DNA from 2 places in the Thalassospira sp. ABL2_045 genome. Region 1 is predicted to be linked to the other one. Evidence: riboswitches for the same ligand, from Rfam matches in the RefSeq annotation. Region 1 holds a riboswitch; the other holds the start of a gene.
What was found. Region 1 has a riboswitch for S-adenosylmethionine ahead of metZ (O-succinylhomoserine sulfhydrylase). Riboswitches for the same ligand answer to the same signal wherever they lie in the genome.
Positions count from the first base shown of each region.

Region 2: another riboswitch for S-adenosylmethionine. It lies ahead of ACXAIA_RS04515 (methionine ABC transporter ATP-binding protein); the one in region 1 lies ahead of metZ (O-succinylhomoserine sulfhydrylase).

Region 1 is NZ_JBSWYV010000015.1:90,217-96,117, reverse strand. It holds gene ACXAIA_RS18025 (c-type cytochrome) at 1-412, shown strand, start outside; gene folE (GTP cyclohydrolase I FolE) at 494-1,084, opposite strand; gene apaG (Co2+/Mg2+ efflux protein ApaG) at 1,174-1,566, opposite strand; gene metZ (O-succinylhomoserine sulfhydrylase) at 2,029-3,231, opposite strand; SAM riboswitch at 3,308-3,382, opposite strand; gene ACXAIA_RS18005 (TVP38/TMEM64 family protein) at 3,609-4,403, shown strand; gene ACXAIA_RS18000 (dihydrolipoyl dehydrogenase family protein) at 4,396-5,823, shown strand.
Region 2 is NZ_JBSWYV010000002.1:87,588-93,488, reverse strand. It holds gene ACXAIA_RS04525 (leucyl aminopeptidase) at 1-523, shown strand, start outside; gene ACXAIA_RS04520 (DNA polymerase III subunit chi) at 611-1,066, shown strand; SAM riboswitch at 1,209-1,286, shown strand; partial or broken gene ACXAIA_RS04515 (methionine ABC transporter ATP-binding protein) at 1,352-2,080, shown strand; gene ACXAIA_RS04510 (methionine ABC transporter permease) at 2,162-2,821, shown strand; gene ACXAIA_RS04505 (MetQ/NlpA family ABC transporter substrate-binding protein) at 2,910-3,710, shown strand; gene ACXAIA_RS04500 (diguanylate cyclase domain-containing protein) at 4,237-5,901, shown strand, end outside.

The sequences.
Region 1 (5,901 bases):
GACGGTCAGTATTGCCGCCATCGCCCATGAAGGCGCGACCGGTGTGGTGAAGGAACGCATGGATGGCATGAAGGCCATCGGCCAGCAGGTCAAAATCATGGTGCCGATGATGAAGGGTGCCCTACCATATGACCCGGAACAGGTCGCAAAATCCGCCGCCATTATTGAAGGCCATTCCGGCGAAACCTTTACCGCCCTTTTCCCCGAAGGCAGCAACGAACATCCGTCCGAAGCCCTTTCTGACATTTGGGATGACTGGTCAACATTCACCGATCTTTCCAACGAACTGAATGCCAAGGCCGGTCACCTTAAAACCGTTGCATCCAATGGCGGTTCGGAAGACGACTTCAAGGCCGCCCTTGGTCAGATGATGCGGACCTGCAAATCCTGCCATAGCGATTTCAAGGACTAGCTCGAACGCAAACGGCATCGTTCATGAAAAAAGGCCGCAGCATCTGCTGCGGCCTTTTTCTATGGCAGGATCAGATTGGTGTTAGCGACCGATCATGGCAAAGAATTCGCGACGCGTGATCGGATCATCGCGGAACGCCCCCAGCATCCGGCTGGTCACCATGGAAACACCGGTTTTGTGCACACCGCGTGTACTCATGCATTGGTGGTTGGCATCGATCACCACCGCAACACCAAGCGGATCGAGTTCTTCCTGAATGGTGTTGGCGACCTGTGCCGTCATCTTTTCCTGAATCTGCAGGCGTTTGGCATAGACCTCAACCACGCGGGCCAGCTTGGAAATACCGACAACACGGCGGCGCGGCAAATAGGCGACATGGGCAACCCCGATGATCGGCACCATGTGATGTTCGCAATAGGATTCGACGCGAATGTCGCGCAGAACGACCATCTCGTCATAGCCGTCGGTTTCTTCGAACGTCCGGCGCAGGATTTCTGCCGGGTCCTGCTGATAGCCAGCAAAGAATTCGCCATAAGAGCGTGCCACACGATCAGGGGTTCCGCGCAGACCTTCGCGGTCGGGATCGTCCCCGGCCCAACGCAGAAGTGTCCGGACCGCTTCTTCTGCTTCTTCGCGTGTCGGACGCTTCACCGGGTTATGTTCGCTGCACATACCAAATCCTTTTGTCATATTCTGCAGGATTAACGCCTGCCTTGGTGGGGCTCCTGACCCGCTTTAACTGATACTGTTGGCTGATCCGATCAGTTCACAGTGTGTTGCCCATGCGGACTGTCGAGCGAAAAGGCCGGAATCGCAATATCAAAATGATTGCCGTCCATATCCGTCATCTCGAAAGTCCCGACCATGAAGCCGCTTGGCGTGGTCAATGGCGCGCCACTTGTGTAATTGAAACTTTCACCGCACGCCAGAACAGGCTGTTCGCCAACAACGCCCGGGCCTTTGACCTCCTGGGTTTCGCCGCGCGAATCCGTAATCTGCCAATGACGGTTCAGCAACTGAACGGTTTTTGATCCAAGATTTTCAATCTCGATACGATAGGCCCAAACATAACGATGGGTTTCCGGATCAGATTCGTCCTCGAGGAACATCGGCTTTACCGATACCTTGATGTCGTGGGTTACGGTCGAATACATGCATATCTCCGGGCCAAGGGTGTTCCAGTCAATTTGCATCAGCCAAGATTGCGATTGATGGACCTTTATGCAGGGTCAGGACCTATTAATTTGGTTCGAATGGTCGATCAGATTTGTTCGGATACGCGAAGCAAAAACGCCGGAAGATATACATCTTTCAAGTTTTTGCGACAAAGTAGGCCGTGCAAATCTGATCGATCCGCAGGACAGACGTTATATTTGCAAGCTCCTGCGTCAAACCCCTTGCGCGGGGTTCCCACCCGCTCGGCGGGCTTTTCCTTGGATCCCACATATATAACGTATGCCATTCCAATCAAATTAATAGGTCCTGACCCTAAACAATCCGTCCCGAAACTACCAGTCGCCTGTCAAAACAAACCGGCATAAGATCGGGGCGAATACGAAAGGGCCCGCACAATGTACGGGCCAGATCGATGTCAGGATTACTGTTGTACCAAGCTTTTAAACGGCAAGGGCTGCCAACAGGTCTTCCTTGAGGTCATCAATATCTTCCAGACCGACAGATAGACGCAGCATGCCTTCGGTAATACCCATCGCAACCTTGTCTTCGGCTGGCACACGCTGATGGGTCGTGGTCCAGGGATGGGTTGCCAGACTTTTTGCATCGCCAAGGTTGTTGGAAATATCAATCAGCTTGAGGTTATCAAGCAGCGAAAATGCCGCCGCCTTGCCCCCGGCAAGCTCAATCGCAATCAATCCACCACCACGGCCAGACATCTGACGCATTGCCAATTCGTGCTGCGGGTGACTTTCCAGTCCCGGATAAAGAACGCGTGACACCTGTGGCTGTTCCGTAAGGAATTCGGCCAATGCAGTTGCATTGCGGATGTGCTGATCAACACGCAGGCTTAGCGTTTCAAGCCCTTTGAGCAGCACCCAGGCATTGAATGCGCTCATGCTTGGCCCAGTATGACGCAGGAACGTGGTCAGGTGTTCGTCATGCCATTCCTTGTCGTTAAACAGGATCGCACCGCCAAGGCAGCGGCCCTGACCATCGATGTGTTTGGTCGCAGAATAGACGACAATATCAGCCCCCAGTTCCATCGGCTTTTGCAGGATCGGGGTGGCAAACACGTTATCGACAATCACCTTTGCACCGGCCTTGTGCGCCAGCTCGGAGATAAAGGCGATATCAAGAACCTCAAGCGTCGGGTTCGACGGGGTTTCAAGGAAAACCGCGTCTGCTGGTTTCGACAGCGCCTTTTCCCATGCGTCTTTGTCGGTGCCATCCACCAGTTCGGTTTCAACCCCGAACCGCGGCAGTAGCGTGGTCAGGATAAATTCACACGAACCGAACAAGGCGCGCGATCCAACCACACGACCACCAGCCTTGGTGCTGGCTGCCAATGCATTCCACACCGCTGACATGCCCGATGCCGTCGCACGGCAATATTGCGCGCCCTCGATCAGGGCAAGGCGCTCTTCGAACATCCCAACGGTCGGATTGGCAAAACGGGAATAGACATAACGTTCCGGGCCACTGCCATCAAAGGAGGCCTCTGCCTCGGCGGCGGTGTCATACACATAGCCGGAATTCATAAAGATGGCTTCGGAAGTCTCGCAAAAGCCGCTGCGCGCTGTGCCGCCACGTACAGAACGGGTCGCCGCGCGCCAGTTATCGGAAGCCTTTTTTTCGGTCGTCATCGTCTTGCTCCTACATGCCCGGATATTGGTGTGATCCGGACACAAAAAAACCCTGACCGGCGTGAATGGGTCAGGGCCGAAGCCAGAACACCCCTCTTTAGCGATTTTTTACGTGGCCGCAAGCCGGTCGACAAATCCCACGATGCGCTGACGATACGACCAGTTTTCCCCTACGTCAAGCGCCACACCCTCAGGATTTTTGCGCATATCCGGATGCGCTTACGCATCGGATAACACAATCGCAGCTCACGGAATGGTGAAAGCAGTTCATAAGCAAGTTTTGAAATTTCTCTCTAATGTTGGATCAAATAATGCGATCCTGTTTTTCGGGATTTGCACATCGTAGCGAACACACGACTTGCAAGAGCCTGAAATAAATGACTAAAACCAGTTCAATGGTGTCACACTTGTCCGACCAGAAACCAGAATTCCCGGCAGAAACCAAAGGCGCGCCCAAGCCGCTCTGGCGCAAGCTTTTGCCGGTGATAATCCTGATTTGCGGGCTGGTTCTGGCATGGGCGAGCGGCATCCTTGATGTGCTGTCATTTGATTCACTGCGTGAAAACCGCGACCTGTTGCAGGGTTTTGTTGCCGACAATCCGGTTTCAAGCGTTCTGGTCTTTATGGGGCTTTATGTTGTTTCGGTCGCGCTGTCTCTGCCGATCGGATCGATCCTGACCATTACCGGTGGCTTTCTGTTCGGATCGCCTCTTGCGACGACCTATGTTGTGGTCGGGGCCACCATTGGCGCGACAATTGTTTATCTGGCCGCGCGCTATGCGTTTTATGATCTGATGCGGGCCAAGGCCGGTAACGCCGTTCGCAAGATGGAAGAAGGCTTTGCTGAAAACGCATTCAGCTATCTGATGGTGTTGCGCCTGATCCCGATTTTCCCGTTCTGGCTGGTCAATCTTGTGCCCGCCCTTCTTGGCGTCAAATTGCGCTCCTTTGTTTTGGGAACCATGATCGGCATTATTCCGGGCACCTTTGTCTATGCGTCTATCGGCGATGGGCTTGGTGCCTTGTTTGATCAGGGCAAGACACCTGATCTTGGCATCATCTTTGAACCGCGTATCCTGACCCCGATCATTGGACTGGCCGTGCTGGCCCTGTTGCCAGTCGCCTATAAGAAACTGCGCCAACGTAAAAGCGGGGCCAACTCACATGAGTAAAATCATCGATACCGATATCTGCGTGATTGGCGCCGGCTCCGGTGGTCTGTCTGTCGCGGCGGGTGCGGTCCAGATGGGCGCAAAGGTTGTCCTGATCGAAAAGGGCAAGATGGGGGGTGATTGCCTTAATACAGGTTGCGTTCCGTCCAAGGCGCTTTTGGCGGCCGGTCATGCCGCGGAAAATACGCGCCGTGCATCCCGGTTTGGTGTTGCTACTGGCCAAGTCGATGTCGATTTTGGCCGCGCAATCGATCATGTGCATTCCGTCATTGCGGGCATTGCCCCGCATGATTCGGTTGAGCGATTCGAAGACCTCGGCTGCACCGTTATTCAGGCCGAAGCCCGCTTTATCGGCCCGCGCGAAGTCGTTGCCGACGACACCACAATCAGGGCCAAACGCTTTGTCATTGCCACGGGTTCGCGCGCGGCTGTTCCGCCCATCCCGGGACTGGAAAGCGTTTGCTATTTCACCAACGAAACCATTTTTGAAAACCGTAGCCGCCCGGATCATCTGATCATTATTGGTGGCGGCCCTATCGGCTTGGAAATGGCGCAGGCCCATCAACAGCTCGGCGCAAAGGTGACCGTGATTGAAATGGGCACCATCCTGCCCAAGGATGATCCGGATCTGGTGGCTGTGGTGCGTGACCGCATCAAGGCCGATGGCATCAGTCTTTATGAAGGTGCCAAAACCAAGGAAGTCCTTGATGTAAATGATCAGATCAGGGTCGTGATCGAACATCAGGGCATCGAGATCACCCTTGAAGGCAGCCACCTTTTGCTGGCAACCGGCCGCAAACCCAATGTGGAAAACCTTGGCTTGTCAGATGCCGGCATTGAGCACAGCGACCGCGGTATTTCGGTTGATGCCCGTCTGCGCACCTCAAACCGCAAGGTGTTTGCGATTGGTGATGTCACCGGCGGGCTGCAATTTACCCACATGGCGGGGTATGACGCGGGCATCGTGATCCGTAACGCGCTTTTCCGCCTTCCGGCCAAGGTCGATCACAGTGGCGTGCCATGGGTAACCTATACCAACCCGGAACTGGCACAGGTCGGCCTGACCGAAACAACAGCGCGCGAGAAGTTCGGCGATGATATCCGCGTTGTGACATGGGACTACGCGGAAAACGATCGCGCCCGCGCAGAAGCCGAAACCGAAGGCTTCATCAAGGTCATCACCACGCCGAAAGGCCGAATTCTTGGCGCTGCCATTGTCGGGCGGCAGGCAGGCGAGCTGATCGGCGTCTGGTCGCTTGCCATCAGCAAGAAAATGAAGATCGGCGCAATTGCCGGGATGATAGCGCCCTATCCGACCCTTGGTGAACTGTCCAAACGCGTCGCTGGCGCTTGGTACACGCCCAGTCTGTTTAGCGAAAAAACGCGCAATCTGGTGCGGTTCCTGCTGAAGTTCGGATAACCGGCTTGCCTGGATCGCGCATGAAAACAAGCATCTGTATTGCTGTACTTTTTTCGCCTTATTGGCCTAACATCCAAA
Region 2 (5,901 bases), on a different contig from region 1:
GCGTCCGGGCGATGTCGTGACCTCCATGTCCGGTCAGACGATTGAAGTCATCAATACCGACGCCGAAGGCCGTCTGGTTCTCTGTGATGCCCTGACCTATGTGCAGGAAAAACATGATCCGCGTTTGATCGTTGATCTGGCAACCCTGACCGGGGCGGTTATCATTGCGCTTGGCCATGAAAATGCCGGTCTGTTTGCCAACAATGATGATCTGGCGACCCAGATCAGCACGGCCGGTCTTTCGGTTGATGAAACCGTCTGGCGTCTGCCGCTGGGATCTGGCTATGACAAGCAGCTTAAATCCGACATTGCCGACATGAAAAATGTCGGCGGTCGTGCGGCGGGCTCGATCACGGCTGCCCAGTTCCTCAAGCGCTTTATCACCAAGGATCGCCCATGGGCGCATCTTGATATCGCCGCCATGGCCTGGTCAACGTCCGACAAGGAAGTCACGCCGAAGGGCGCGACCGGCTTTGGCGTGCGTCTGCTTGATCGCTTTGTTGCCGATAACTACGAAAACTAAGCCCGCGCGCACCGCGCTGGGATGGAATTTGTGGGGCAGGGTGTTGATCACCTTGCCCCATTTTCATGTTCGGGATAAAACCGCCTTATGGCTGATATCTGGTTTTACCATCTCACCAGCATGCCGCTGGAACGGGCCTTGCCCACATTGCTCTCCAAAACGCTGGAGCGCGAAAAGCGTGCCGTGGTGATGACCGGCAATGACCAACGGATCGAGGCCATCAATACCCTGCTTTGGACCTATGACCCGGCAAGCTGGTTGCCCCATGGGTCGAAATCCGATGGCGACGCCGAAATGCAGCCGGTCTGGCTGACCGACGAGGATGAAAATCCCAACGGGGCCCAATTCCTGTTCCTGGCCGACCGCGCCATGAGCGAGAAGGTCAGCGAGTATGAACGCGTCATCATGCTGTTTGATGACCGCGACCGCGATGCGGTGGCAGAAGCCCGTACGCGCTGGAAAGACTGGAAAGACGCCGGACACAAACTGTCCTACTGGCAACAAACCCCGCAAGGCGCGTGGGAGAAAAAGGCCGAAAGCTGATTGCGTTTTGGTTGCTTGCTGGACAGCGCGTCACTCTCATTAAACACATAAAACTCTGTAATATATGGCGATTTCATATATGCCATGCGTAGATTGCATGATTTTACCTGTTGAAGAATGACGTCTAGTCAGATACACAGGACTCATTGATCGCGCCGATTTGCTCCTCAGCTTGCGGGCGCGTTAAAAATGCGGCTAAAGCGAGAGGGCGTATATGCTCCGTATGTACGACCGCCTCGGTTAAGCCGCGGCGGTTTTTTTGTATCTACGGAAAGGTTGAGACCCATGATCCGGCTCTCGAACGTCCATAAAACTTATGCGGCCCGGCGTGGCAGCGACGAACATATCGCATTGCGCGGCATCAATCTCGATATTGCAGCAGGCGAAATCGTTGGCGTCATTGGCCGTTCCGGCGCGGGCAAATCCACGCTGATCCGCTGCATCAACCTGCTTGAACACCCGACATCCGGGACGGTGACGGTCGATGGCACCAATGTCACGACCCTGTCCAAACGTGATTTGCCGCTGTTCCGCCGTCAGCTTGGCATGGTGTTCCAGCACTTCAACCTTCTGTCTTCGCGCACGGTCTATGACAATATTGCACTGCCGCTTGAACTGGCCGGTGCCAGCAAGGCCGAGATTGCCAAGGCGGTTGATCCGCTGTTGCCGCTTGTGGGCTTGGAAGAAAAGCGCGACCGCTATCCGGCTGAGCTTTCCGGGGGCCAAAAACAGCGTGTCGGTATTGCACGCGCGCTGTCATCGAACCCCAAGGTTTTGCTTTGTGACGAGGTCACCTCGGCCCTTGATCCGGAAACCACCCGTCAGATCCTGACGCTGCTTAAGGACATCAACAAACGCCTCGGACTGACCATGGTCGTGATCACCCATGAAATGGCGGTGGTCAAAGCGCTCTGTGACCGTGTCGCGGTGATGGATGGCGGTGTAATCGTCGAAGAAGGCGGCGTGGAGGGTATTTTTGCCGATCCCAAGCACGCAACCACGCAGTCCCTTCTGGCCGATGAATTCATGGATTTCCGCGCCGGATCGGACAGCGATAACAACACCGGCGTTGCAGCCGGGCAGGAGGGCTAAGTCATGTTTTCAACCCTTGCACCCATTCTGCTGCAGGCGACCTGGGAAACCATCTATATGGTCGCGGTTTCGCTTGGTATTGCCACCGTGTTTGGCTTGCCGCTGGGCGTGTTGCTGGCGACCTCTGGCCGGGGTGAGCTGTTTGAAGCGCTGTGGTTTCAGCGCCTGTTTGGCCCGCTGGTCAATGCGACGCGTTCCGTGCCCTTCATCATTCTCGCAGTTGCGATCATTCCCTTTACCCGCTTTGTCGTCGGCACCTCGATAGGCACCTCAGCGGCGATTGTGCCGCTGACGGTTGCTGCCATTCCGTTCATTGCCCGGATCATCGAAGGGGCGATGCGCGAAGTGGATGGCGGCTTGATCGAAGCGGCCCAGGCCATGGGGGCCCGCCCGGTGCAGGTCGTGACCAAGGTTCTTCTGCCCGAAGCACTGCCTGGCATCATTCACGGTCTGACCCTGACGGCGGTCACCCTGATTGGCTATTCCGCCATGGTGGGGGCCGTTGGTGCCGGCGGTCTTGGTGATCTTGGTATTCGCTATGGCTATCAGCGCTTCCGCCCGGATGTGATGGCAGCCGTTGTCATCACCCTGATCGTTGTCGTGCAAGCGGTGCAAAGCTTTGGCGACTATCTGGCGCGCAAGGCCGACAAGCGGAATATCTGAGCCTTTCATCGAACAAAATCCGAATGTGAGGGTTGCTCACATTCGCCAAATTCCCGCACAAACCCAAAAGAAAACAAGGAGTTTTACAATGCGGTTTTTCTTTAAACTGACGGCGGCTGCCGTCCTCGCATCGGCCCTGACCGGCCAGGCACTGGCCAATGACGCGATCAAGATCGGCGTCACCCCGGGTGCGCATGAAGAAGTCATGGAAGAAGTCGTCAAGGTGGCTGCCACCAAGGGCCTGGACATCGAACTGGTCAGCTTCTCGGACTATGTTATCCCGAACCAGGCGCTTGATGATGGCGATCTCGATGCCAACAGTTTCCAGCATGTGCCGTATTTGGATAACCAGATCAAGGACCGTGGTTATGAGCTGTCGGTGGTTGGGTACAACATCCTGACCCCGATGGGCATTTATTCCAACAAAATCAAAAGCCTTGATGAGCTGCCCGAAGGTGCCGAAGTCGGCATTCCGAACGATCCGACCAATGGCGGCCGTGCGCTTCTGGTGTTGCAGTCCCATGGTCTGATCAAGGTTGATCCGGCGGTTGGTCTTGTCGTCAGCCCGCTTGACGTCATCGAAAATCCCAAGGATATCAGCTTTGTAGAGCTCGATGCGGCCCAGCTGCCGCGTTCGCTTGATGATCTGGATGCGTCGGCGATTAACACCAACTATGCGCTCGAAGCCGGTCTGAACCCGATCAAGGATTCGATTGCAATCGAAGGCAATGACAGCCCGTATGCCAACGTGATCGTCACCCAGACGGCGCGCAAGGATGAGCCGTGGGTCAAAACGCTGGTTGAATCCTATCACGATGATGCGGTCCGCAAATTCATCGAAACCAAGTATGAAGGCTCGGTCCTGCCGGTATTCAAACTTCCTGAATAATCGGGCCGATTATTCAAAATAAATGAAAAATCCCGTGGGGTTTGCGCCCCGCGGGATTTTTTTATGGCGATGTGCCAAAACCGCGCAAATCAAATTGTATGAGGAATGTGTTCGCCCGGCGTGCACGTCCGGATTTGATCGTGGGATTTTCGGTGGTGTGATTTAGGCGGGGAGGCGTGCCGGGTTTTGGGGCGCAGGTGCCGTGGGTGGTATGACGCAGTCAGATGACGCCAAGGGGACCCTGAAGCATTTTAATAAGACGTATAGGCTAATCTCTTTGCATTTATTGGAATAGTTATAATAAATGAAAATATGATAATAATATGATTTAAAATAATAAAATTTGAAAAATTTCAGGCGGTGTCTTGTAAATGCTGGGAGGAAACGCATGTATGGGATCATACGACCGCATAATATGTGATCTGCTGGCAGCCCGCGCTATGTGCACAGGATCGCATCCTTGCGACGATCAGGGGCCCAAAAACGCGAGAGCCCCAAAGCCCAAGAGCGAAAAGCCAAAAGCACCATGATCAAATTCGGTCATCTGAAATCCTTCCTTGCCTGTTTTGTGCCGCTTAGTGCGGTGTTCCTGCTCGTCATCGGGTTGCTGGCCTGGGAGCGGGCGAATGTCCGGGGCAAGCAGATCGCCGATGACCAATCCTTTGCGCTGGATAAATCGATTGCCATCATGCGCGAGCGCATCAATGTGGTGGTGTCTGATCTGCTGATCCTGTCCGAGAGCACCCAGCTTGACGCGGTCATAGACGGGCGTACCGACAGGGCGCAGCTTGCCAGCGAGTATGAGCTGTTTGCCTTGCGCCGCGGGATTTATGACCAGATCCGCTATCTTGATCATGACGGGCAAGAAGTGGTGCGGGTCAATTACGGCAGTGGCATTCCCTATACCGTGCCCGCGGGTGAATTGCAGAACAAGGCAGACCGATCCTATTTCAAGCTGGCCGCAAGCGCCCCGCGCGGCACGTTTTACATGTCGGGCATTGATCTGAACCGCGAATTTGGCGAGATCGAACAACCGATCAAGCCGGTCATCCGGCTGGCATCCCCGGTCTTTGATCGCCTTGGCGACCGTCAGGGTGTTTTGGTTTTGAACCTGCGCGCAAGTCCGATGCTGGCCGAAGTGATCGGGCCGCTTGAACGCGATGGCGCACATGCCTTTGTCACGGACGAGGAGGGCAACTGGATTATCGGCGGCGAGCCGGGGGAAAACTGGGCCAGCGATCTGATTGGTACACCGGCTCTATTGGCTGATCGATTTGCCCCGGCCTGGGACCGCATGCAAGCGGGCGAAACAAGCTTTGTCACCGATCAGGGCTTTTACACGGTCGCCCGGATTGAGGTATCCGACCTGTTGCTGCGCGGGGATTTCGGACAGAAGATTTCTGTCATTCTGGAAAATGACATTGCCCTGACCAGTCGCCTGAACCTGTTTATCGGCGCGCGCCTGCCGGATGAACAATATCAGGCTTTGCTGAGCCCGGATCGCAACATGCTGACGGTTGTCAGTGTTGCGGTGATCTTGCTGATCGCGATTGGCAGTGCGGCGTATTCCTGGACCCGGCGCCGGCAACTGGTGGCAAGTTTCGGGGCGCGGTTGTCCGAACGTGTGCTCGAAGTGTCGAAAAACAGTGTGGTGATCACGGATCCGGACGGCATCATTCGCAAGGTCAATCCGGGCTTTACCGCCATGACCGGCTATCTGCCCAACGAAGCTGTTGGCAAGCCATTGGCCTTTGTCCGGGCCGAGCGCGAAAACACCGAAGAGCTTGATGATATCCTGATGTCGGCGCGCGCAAGCGGCACCTGGGAGGGCGAGGTGCGCAACCGGCGCAAGGATGGCAAGTTCTTCTATTCCAACGTCGTGATCAGTGCGATTGCCGACCCGGAAGAGGGGGCGGTGCATTATGTCGAAATGGGGCTGGATATCTCGCGCCATATGGAAAATGCGCAAGCGCTTTGGCGTCAGGCCAATCATGATGCCCTGACCGGATTGCCCAACCGTTTGCTGTTTGAAGACCGGCTTGACGTCGCCTGCGGCCACGCCGACAGCGAAGAATACGCCATCGCGCTGCTGTATATCGATCTTGACGGGTTCAAGCCGATCAATGACCAGCATGGTCACGAAGTCGGGGACAAGGTGCTGCGCGTGGTGGGCGAGCGGATCCGCGAAACC